One region of the Microbispora sp. H10885 genome, then DNA from elsewhere that is predicted to be linked to it. Evidence: riboswitches for the same ligand, from Rfam matches in the RefSeq annotation. Region 1 holds a riboswitch; the other holds the start of a gene.

Evidence for each region. Region 1 has a riboswitch for cyclic di-AMP ahead of HHX37_RS05600 (CHAP domain-containing protein). Riboswitches for the same ligand answer to the same signal wherever they lie in the genome.
Region 2: it holds a riboswitch for cyclic di-AMP, as region 1 does, so the genes downstream of both, HHX37_RS24195 (CHAP domain-containing protein) here and HHX37_RS05600 (CHAP domain-containing protein) in region 1, are expected to answer to the same signal.

The regions. Positions count from the first base shown of each region.
Region 1 covers NZ_JABBWY010000002.1:110,015-114,862, forward strand. The annotation lists gene HHX37_RS05580 (hypothetical protein) at 1-1,089, shown strand, start outside; gene HHX37_RS05585 (DUF4236 domain-containing protein) at 1,251-1,430, opposite strand; gene HHX37_RS05590 (MarR family winged helix-turn-helix transcriptional regulator) at 1,618-2,121, shown strand; gene HHX37_RS05595 (hypothetical protein) at 2,222-2,812, opposite strand; gene HHX37_RS05600 (CHAP domain-containing protein) at 2,962-3,786, opposite strand; cyclic di-AMP (ydaO/yuaA leader) riboswitch at 4,098-4,242, opposite strand; gene HHX37_RS37585 (ArsR/SmtB family transcription factor) at 4,454-4,848, opposite strand, start outside.
Region 2 covers NZ_JABBWY010000009.1:130,609-135,456, forward strand. The annotation lists gene HHX37_RS24180 (dihydrofolate reductase family protein) at 1-188, opposite strand, end outside; gene HHX37_RS37885 (helix-turn-helix domain-containing protein) at 254-1,093, opposite strand; gene HHX37_RS37070 (hypothetical protein) at 1,179-1,457, opposite strand; gene HHX37_RS24195 (CHAP domain-containing protein) at 1,809-2,483, opposite strand; cyclic di-AMP (ydaO/yuaA leader) riboswitch at 2,497-2,631, opposite strand; gene HHX37_RS24200 (hypothetical protein) at 3,208-4,416, opposite strand.

The DNA.
Region 1 (4,848 bases):
ACTCTCCAGCACAGAGACGAAATCCCGCGCGGGGACCGGGACTCCCTTGCCCACCAGCGCGAGCGCGAACTCGAGGCAGTGCGGCGTGAGCGGGACGAACTGGCGGCCCGGCTCCAAGGCCTGTCCGCCGCCCAGGCCCGGAGGGCCAGACCACGCGCGACAGCGGTTGCCGCTCCTCGGATACTGGCCGGCCACGCCAAGCCCGTCGTCGGACTGGCCTTTCACCCCGATGGCCGGCTATTGGCCACCGCCGGCGCCGATGGCACCGTGCGGCTGTGGGATACGGTCACCCACGATCCCGTCGGGGATCCCATCACCGGCCACTCCGGTCTCTACGAGGTGGCCTTCCACCCCGACGGCCGTCTGCTCGCCAGCGTCGACGGGACGGTGCGGCTGTGGGATCCGGCCACCGGAGAGCCCGTCGGCAGGCCTCTGGAGCACGGTGGCCGGATCGACTCTGACATCGCGGTGGCTTTCCACCCTCAGGGGCATCTGCTGGTCACCGGCAGCGTTGCCGGGAAAGTGCGGCTGTGGGATCCGGCCACCGGAGAACCCCTCGGCAGGTTCGGCAGTGGCGGCTCGCCCGTCAAGGCAGTGGCCTTCCACCCCGACGGCAGTCTGCTCGCCAGTGTCGACAGGACGGTGCGGCTGTGGGATCCGGCCACCATGGAGTCCATTGGCGAACCCTTCATGCCCTACCCCGGCCCTCTCCATGGGTTGGCCTTCCACCCGCAGAGACACCTGCTCGTCGCCGTCGGTGACGACGGGGGCGTGCACTTGCGGGATCTGGAAACCGGGCGAGAGGTACTGAGACATCCCCGTCAACCCTTGAGCAGCCATGTCGGCGCGGTCCGTGGCGCGGCCTTCCACCCCGGCGGTGACCTGCTCGTCACTACCGGCGCCGACGGCACGGCGCGGCTGTGGGATCCGGCCACCGGAGAACCCCTCGGCGAACCCCTCAGCGCCCACACCGGCACCGTCTATGCGGTGGCGTTCCATCCCGACGGCCGCTGGTTCGCCACCGCCAACGAGGACGCGACGATCCGGTTGTGGTCGACCCCGAAGTGGGCCGACCATCCGGTGAAGTAGGCCGGACATGCCTGCTGCTCGGGCCTGCCCCAGGAACTCCGATACCCGTATCGGGGAGCCCGCCTGACCGCCGCTCTCCCGAAGCGACCCGGAGAAGTGACGCCGCCGGGGTCCTGCGCCGGGCGGGCCGGAGGCCACGCCCGGCGCGTCACGCACCGGCTCTAACTGAGCGTCTTCTTCCAGTGGAAGCCGCCGGGCAGGTTCACCGTGAGGGTGCGACGCCCATCCGCCGTCTTGGTCACGCGGAAGGCGCGGCCGCCGTAGCTGTGGCCCACACCGCCGCGCGACAGGTTGAGTCTGAAAGGCCCCATCTTGATTGACTTACGGTAGCTCCAGCCCATCGTTTCCCTCCGTGTTTTCCGTGCCCCCGCGACTACCCACAGAAGCGATCAGCACACGCGCTTGCACAGAGGTGCATGTCGGGACGCACCGCCGCCGTCCTCGCCGTACAACTCCTGGTCACAGGGTGGGAACCTTTGTCCGGTGCAATGACGAGACGGCGGCTGGGACCGTGTAAAAACGATGCCTATGGCTAAGGATGGGGACGAGGAGCCGATCGCGGACGACCTGGAGGCCGTCACGTCCGCCGTGCTCACCGCGTCGCGGGTGCTCGTCGCGATCTCCGCACGCTCCCTCGCCTCCGCGGAGGACAGAGTCACACTGCCGCAGTTCCGGATGCTGCTGGTGGTCGGGCAGGGAGAGACAAAACTGGTCACGCTGGCCGAGAGACTCGGCGTGAATCCCTCGACCGCGATGCGGATGGCGGACCGCCTCGCCGCCGCCGGGCTGCTGAAGCGCGAGGTGAACCCGCAGAACCGGCGGGAGACGCTGCTGCGGCTGACCGACGTCGGCTCGCGCATCGTGGACGAGGTCACGGCCCGGCGCAAGGCGGAGATCGCGGCGATACTCGCCCGGATGCCCGCTCCCCGGCGCCAGGCTCTGATCACCGCCATGCGCGAGTTCACCGACGCGGCCGGCGAACCGCCCACGACCGTCTCGTTCCCGCTCGGCTGGCCCGATCCGTCCTCCTGACCCGATGCCTGAACGGACCTGGTGATCCGGTACGCCCGCCGGAAGCCGGCCGGGTTCGCGGCGGCGGCGCACTCGCCGGGTACGCGGTCGTCACGCGGACTCAGCATCCGGAGGCGGCGCACTCCCCCGGGATGAGGCCGCCGGAGCCACCGGCCGTCGAGGGCGTGTCGTCGCCTCCGCCGGAGCCGGTGCCCGCGCCGCCCTTCGTGTCACCGCCCGCCTTTCCGGCCGGCCCGGTCTTCACCTGGCCCGTGCCGCCGGGCGCCTGACCGGTGGACCCACCGGCGCCGGAGCCGGTGCCCGTGCCGTCTCCGGCGGGCGCCTGCGCGGAGCCTCCGGAGCCGCCGTCCGCGCCACCACCCTCGGCGTCGCCCGCCGAGCCGTCATCCGCGCCGTCATCCGCACCGTCCTCGGCGCCGGTCCCGGAGTCCGGTCCCGCCTCGGCGGGATCACCGGCGCCGTTCTCCTGCGCCGGCGCCGTCTGCTGCCCGGCACCGCCCGCGGAGGGGCCCGGGTCCGTGGCGCCGCGCAACGCGAAGCCCGCGCCCGCCGCCGCGAGTACGGCGACCAGGATCACGGCGACGATGACGAGGGGCTTCCTGCTCTTCGCGCCGGACGGCTCGTCGCTGGAGAGGATCTCCTGACGAAACTGATCATCCTGGCTCGTCTGTGAGGGGACGCGCCCGTACATGTGAGACAACTCCCAGCGGTCGTATCGGGGGAAAGCTCCACGGCTTCCGCGGGTGGCTGCCCACCCTAGCCGCGTGAGTCACCGAATTTCACAGACACCCGCAAACGATCTCAAACTCCCAGAGTGTTCCCAGGCGCCTCTCCGGCCGGTCAGCCGAAATAGGGGAGGTGGAACGGCTCCTGCGCCGCGGCGGGGCCGGACACCCCGGCTCCCACGACCTCCTGGCCGCGTCGCTCGCCGCCGTGCCCCTCCCGCCGCGGGCCACCCCTGCGGTGCCGTCCGCCGGACGTCGCCGCCGCGGCTGCCCTGAAGCGCAGACCGGTCACCGCGGTCGACACGAGCGCGAACAGCAGCCCGGCCGGCAGGACGGCGTCGCTCGGCGAGAAGGCCGTGCCCGGCGGCTGCCCGTGACCCGCGGCCATGCTCCGCGTGGCCGACGCCGCCGCCCCCTGCCCCACTGCCCCCTGGACCACCGCCCCCTGGACCGCCGCGTCCGCCGCCACGGGCTGGACGGTGACGGTCACCTTCGGGATCACCTTCACCTTGCGCGGCAGGCCGTACCCGACGATCTTGCTGGAGTCGCGCACCTTGCGCTTGAGCCAGACGCCGTCGACGTTGCCCTCGATCGTGTGGACCTTGCCGCCGACGACCTTCTCGACGATGCCGACGTGGTCGATGTCCTTGATGCGCTTCGACCCCGACCAGTCGAAGAAGACCACGGCCCCCGGTTCCGGCTTGCGGCTCCAGGCGCCCTGCTGCTCGAACCACTTGGCGTGCCGGGTGGTCAGCGCGAACTCGCCGACGTGGTCCTGCACGCCCGCCCGGTTGGCCGCCCACGAGACGAACATGTCGCACCAGGGAGCCGCCTTGAAGTCGGAGTCCATGGCGATGTTGTCGGCGTACCACTCGCCGAACTTGGTCGGCTTCCCGGGCCGTTCCCGGTAGCCGAGCTCCGGGCGTACGGCGTCGAGCAACTGCTGTGCTATCGGATCGGTAGAAATCGAAGGCTCCTATGGCGCGCGTCAGAACATGACGAACCCGCCGCCGGGCACGACGGCATGCGGGCATGACCGTCACACCGACCGTCACGCCGGCGGACGCACCGGCGGACACGGCCGCGGCGGTCCCCGGGCGGGCGGGGTCGGACGGGATTCAGAAACGGGAGATGTGGCAGCCCGTCACGGGCGCGCCGTCACCCCGGAAGCCTGGAGACGTTCCAGGGCGGGCATGTGGTCCGGCGACGGAGGCCGGACCGGGTGGGCAGGTGGAGCGGACACTCCACGCGCTCTCCTCTCCTTGGCCGCCTACCGGGTTAGCTGACGGGTTCGGGCCAGGAGTAGCCCTACCGGATGGTCCGGATTCACCCCAGAAGAGACGTGGGTCCCCGGTTCCCGGGTTCGATGACATCCGGGATTCGGCGGTCGCCGGTCGTCCTCGGGTTGAGGACCACGCACCGGCGCACTGACCGGAAGCATAGTAGATCACGAGTAGGACACGACCGAAAAACCGGCAAACAGGTCCATTTCTGCACCTTCTGCACCATGCTTCCGCAGGTCCTCGCACTGACGGCACCTAATCGTGATATGCGCCACAGCCACCCCGCGTACGTTCGCCCTGGGCGCGGCGACAGCGGGTGCGCGATCAGGGTGCCGGTGGGCGGCGCCGATCGAGGAGAGCCAGTCCGGTCGGGGTGAGGGTGTGCAGGACACCGCCGTGGTGCCTGCGCGTCGTGATCAGGCCCGCCTCGCGCAGGACGCCGGTGTGCTGGCTGACCGCCGCCGACGTGATGCCGATCCGCCGGGCCAGGGCGCCGGTGGTGAGGACGCCGTCGGCGATGGCGGTGAGCACCGACGCGCGCGTGCGTCCCAGGAGGTTGGCCAGCGCGCGGGCGGACGTGCCCGTCGTCCAGACGTCCGCCGCGCGGTCGGCCCCGAGCGCGGCCGGGTAGATCAGGATGGGGTCGGCGGGTCCGTCCGCCGCGTACATCACCACCGGGGCGCGCAGGAAGAACGAGGGCACCACCAGGAGTCCCCGCC
Region 2 (4,848 bases), on a different contig from region 1:
GTGACTCCGATCTGGTCCCAGTACGCCCTGGTGTAGTCGTAGGACGTCTGCGACACCTTCAGCTCGCCGCTCTCGTCCAATGGGACGTCACCGCTGGACAACCAGTCGAACAGCGGCCCGGGCTGGTCATTCTCGTCCGCGACGAAGCCGTCCACCGACACCGAGCTGTACATGACCACCTTGCCCACGGGGCTCTCCTCTGCTTCGGGGTGCCCCAAATTAGCGTGTCGTGAGCTGTCGCTCTTGTAAGAAATCAATCGGCCGGCAGCGGCCAGCCGTCCATCACGTGGCCGGGATGTTCGCGCAGGAACCGCCGCCGGACTTCGACGTACCGGGTCGGCGTGAGCCCGGTGAACGCCCGGAACTCGTGGCCGAAGTGGGCCTGGTCGAAGTAGCCCGCGCCACCGGCGAGGTCGCCCCAGTCGATCGGTCCGGCGGGGTCGATCGCGAACACGGTGGCGGCGAAGCGGTAGGTGCGGGCCAGCCGCTTCGGCGTGACGCCGATGAGCTCCTTGAACCGCTGCGTCAGATGGGTGCTGCTGACACCGGCTGCCACGCGCAGGTCGCCGATCGCCACCGCCCCGCTGGTCGCCGCGATGACGCTGCTCGTATGGCGGACCAGTCCCAGGCCGGTGGTCTCGCACAGCCGTCGCATCAGCTCCTCCTCGAGCAGCGTCAGCATCTCGTGCGGTCCGCCCGCCGTGGCCAGCCGGTCTCGCAGCTCGGCGACGGCGGGCCGGCCCCAAACCTGCTCTACCGTCACCGGCCGGTCACACAGCTCGGCCGCGGGCATCGGCAGGAACGGCGCCAGCCCCCACGGCTTGACGTGCACGCCGACGGACCGGGTCCGGAGTGGGTAGCCGAACTCCAAGGCGCGGGTGGGCATGGTGACCACGCAGCCGTCGGCGTACTCGGCCGTCTCGATGTCGGTGGCGGCGCGGATGCGGAACGGCGCCCCGAGGTTGACGATGAGCAACGCCGCCGGCATCGGCGGCAGCGTCAGCCGGGCGTACGGCGGCGCACCCTCCAGGTAGTAAAGGTCGTCGATCAGCCTGTCCAGCGGCGGTCGCGGCACTCTGGACACGTACTCCACGTCGACAGTATCGCCGACGCCCCGCCGGCATCGAGCGCCGAGACGGTCCAGCCGCGCTGCCGCCGGAACGGGTGAGCGTCCGGCGTTACGCAGTCGGCAGGTCGGTACGACTCCTCGCGTCGGCACCGACGTCGGACATGGTGAAGTAGGCGGCGCTCTCCGCGTCCGCCGTGAGTTCGGGGTCGGGAGCGGTGGCGAGCTGACGCGCGATGCGGGTACGAAGCAGCGAGCGCACCTCGGCCAGATTGACGATCTGGGGAGCGAACCCGCGCGGGTCCAATCCCAGCCGCACCATGTCGATCGGCGGCCGCAGCAGGTCGGGGGCGACATTCGCGAGGAACGGGTCGATGGCTCGGTTGGCCATCGCGATGTTCCGTCCACGATCGATGACCAGCGCCGGGTACGGCTCGCGGTCTCCATCAGGCTGACGTGACGGGCTGAGACGTCGGCGGCGATCGCGAGATCGAGCTGGCTGAGCGGCCGGCGATGCCGCCACTGCCGTAACAGTTCCCCGATCGTGTACACGACCGTCGATGCTACGCATCGCGGCGCGCTGCGCCATGAAATGCGAGTTCATGACGTGGTGGGAACCCGCTGATCACTGACCCGGCCACAAGCCGAGAGCCGCGGTCGTGAACACGAGACCCCGGTCATAGGGGCCCGGGTTCGCCGCGGCTCTGAGGCTTCTTGGTCGAGTATTCCTGCGGGGATCTCGTCAGGAGGCGAGTTCGGCGGGGTAGACCGGGTAGCCGTACCCGGCGACCTGCCAGGTGGGGCGGGTGCGGGCCTCGACGGCTCCGTTCCCGGTGTTGCCCTCGACGGTGCGGATGGTGCCGTTGCCGTTGTCCCTGACGACGAAGCCGACGTGCTGGATGTCGCCGATCTTCTTGCTGCCGCTCCAGCTGAAGAACACCACGGCCCCGGGCTTGGGCGTACGGCCCCAGCGGCCGTGGTCGGCGAACCAGCGGGCGTGCTCCACGGTGTAGGCGTCGGAACCCATGACCGGCTGGATGCCGAGCTGCTGGCCGACCCAGGAGACGAACATGTCGCACCAGGGGGCGTTCTCGTACTCTTCCAGCGCCCCGCCGTCCCGCGCAAGGGTCTCGCGGGCGCGCGGGCTGGTCATGTACCACTCCTGGAACTTGGTCCCGCCGCCGTCGGCGTCCTCGCTGATGCCGACCTGGCTCGCGGCCAGCTTGATGACGTCCTGGGGGCCGACCTTGGGCAGCCGGGCGGCGATCTCGGTCAGGGACGGCGCGGCTACAGCGGCCGTGCCCTTGCCGGCCGCCGGGTTGTCCGCCGCCTGCGCGGCGGGCGGGGCGATCGCCACGGCCGAGGCGAGGACTCCGCCGGCGAGGGCCGTGCGCAGACAGGTCGTGAGGGCGTGCATGATGGGCGGACTCCCTTTGCTTCCATGCTGCCGACCGGGTTAGCTGACGGGTTCGGGCTGGAAGTCGCCCTACGGCAGGTATGCCGATTCACCCCAGGAAGAGGTTGGGTCCCCGGCTCCGCTTGCGCGGATTAGGCAGCCGAACGGCAGGCCGAGATCGGCCGGCCGCGTCGGTGTGAGGTGGGCTTTCTTGACCACTGAGATGAGCAAGTGGGCCCCGAGTTGCCCAAAACGTAATAGACGCGTCCAAACCAGTCAAGTCATGACAAGTCGGGTTTTACCTGGTGAGATGCCGGGCGGGCGGGGGCAAAGAACGGGTCCGCCCGCCCCGCCGGGGTTGCCGCGTTCCCCTTCTTCTCCTCTGCTCACACCTCTGTTCGCTCACAGCGAACGCGCCTCGCTGACCTGGGGGGAGGCCGAACCACGTGCTGGTGGCATGGCTGAGCGCCTGGGGTGAAGTGCAACGCGGCCCCGTGACCTTCGAGGTGCGCGTTGGCATCGATCGACCGCACCAGTCGGGAGTCGCCCGGCTACACCACGCCGGACCGGATGGCGGCCAAGATCCGCACAACCACCTGCCGTTGTGCGAGCAGTACTACAAGTCGCGCCGGGCAGTGCTGTTCACGCCGGTGTACGCCGCCGTCCCCGCGCGGGGACGAGGCGGCGCGGCGCCGCCGGCTCGGAGACGACCATCGTCCTCATGGCGTCACCCCGGGCGGTGCGGTCAATCGCAGGACGGGTACGGCCATGGGCCGTTCAGGTAGTTGAACATGGCGTTCCAGCTGTAGTACCAGTCCTCCGTGTCGGACTGGCACGCGATGAAGTTGTAACCGAAACTGCCCGAGCCGTCGTCGGGGTAATTGGTGAAGAGCGTGCTGTGGAAGACCAGAAACCATTTCGCCCTGTTGCCGTTGTGTGCCCAGCACAGGGCTTTCAGGGTCTGGTCGCCCATGATTCCGGCCTCCTCCAGGTGTTGGAGAGCCGGCCATATTTCAGTCAGATCCCTGGGACGGTCCCAGCCGGCGATGGGCAGAAAATCTCCGCTGTTCGGTTCGAGGACGGCGACCCGGTTTCCCGCGGTGAGCCAGTAGTAGCCGTTGCCGTCGGTCGTGGCGCAGGAGATTCCGTTGGCCCAGTGGTCTTTCTCTTCTTGACCGAAGTCTCCGCGGTCGATCCGGCCGAGCCCGGTCCACGTCTCCGTCAGTCTCGACGGCGACCAGGTGAGAGAGTCTCCGTAGCCGTTCGTTCTCGCGCAGTACGGGCCGTTGAACAGCCACCACATTCCGGTGCGGGGGACGAAGGTGCACGTGTCCAGCCCGCTGTCGAACTCCGCATGGCCCTGGAGGCAGGGCCATCCGTAGGTACTCCGGAAATCCCGGGGGTTGACGTGCATGGAGTTCCCGTCGTACTCGGTGGAGAAGTAGATCGACGACACCGAGGACTCGTCCGGATTCGAATTGGTGGCGGTGAAGGCCCAACGCTTGTTGTAGAGGCTGATGGAGTTGACAGTCCACCACCGCAGGCCGTTCACGGTGGCCGGGGGGTCCCATCCTCCCGGGGGGACGTAGCCCTCGTCCGGCTCCGGCATCACGGTAGGATCGGGGATATATCCCACCAGTTTGACCCTTCCGTCTGATACGCCGTTCGACACCACCTTGATCGACTCCGCCTCGGCGTCGATATAGATACTTATCGCCTCGAAGAGCGGCGCGAGTTCTTCGATCGCCTCCATGGACGCGTTCAGAAGCTGATCGAAGAGCTTCTCCATGCCGTCGATCCAGATGACCGCCTGTTTGCTCAAGTGAATGGTGTAGCGGAGGCCGTCCAATTCGGTGTAGACGTCTCCGCTGATGTCGGCATTCCCGGTGTCGGCCCTGCGAGGACGCGGGCGGTGCACGAGCGTTCCATCGACAGGTTGATCGGGAAGCGGCATGGCGTCTCCTCCAGGACCGTCACGGACGTGCGCTCGGCAGCGCGCGAGATACGACAAATCACACGGCTGTCATTACATCGAGTTTATGAGCGGTGATGCGCCTGTACAAGGGTTCTGCGACAGGCGGCCGAGCCTCCGCAAAATCCCACCGGGCGCCCCACTCCATGACCTCGACGTTTCCGCTGCTCAGAGATATGCGCTGGATTTTCGGCGGATACCGCACCGACCCGAGGCCCGAAATTACGTCTTCCGGCATCTCATTACCGGCCTGATATGCACGCCCGCAACCGGACATCGTCACAGACCGGGCCAATCCCGCGATCCTCATGCGTCCCAATGGTTCTTGCCGAAAAAACAACGCTGAGCGGCGACGGCCCAGCTCATAGGGGAAATCACGTCGCGCTGGATTCCTTCTCATGTTCCCGCGGCATT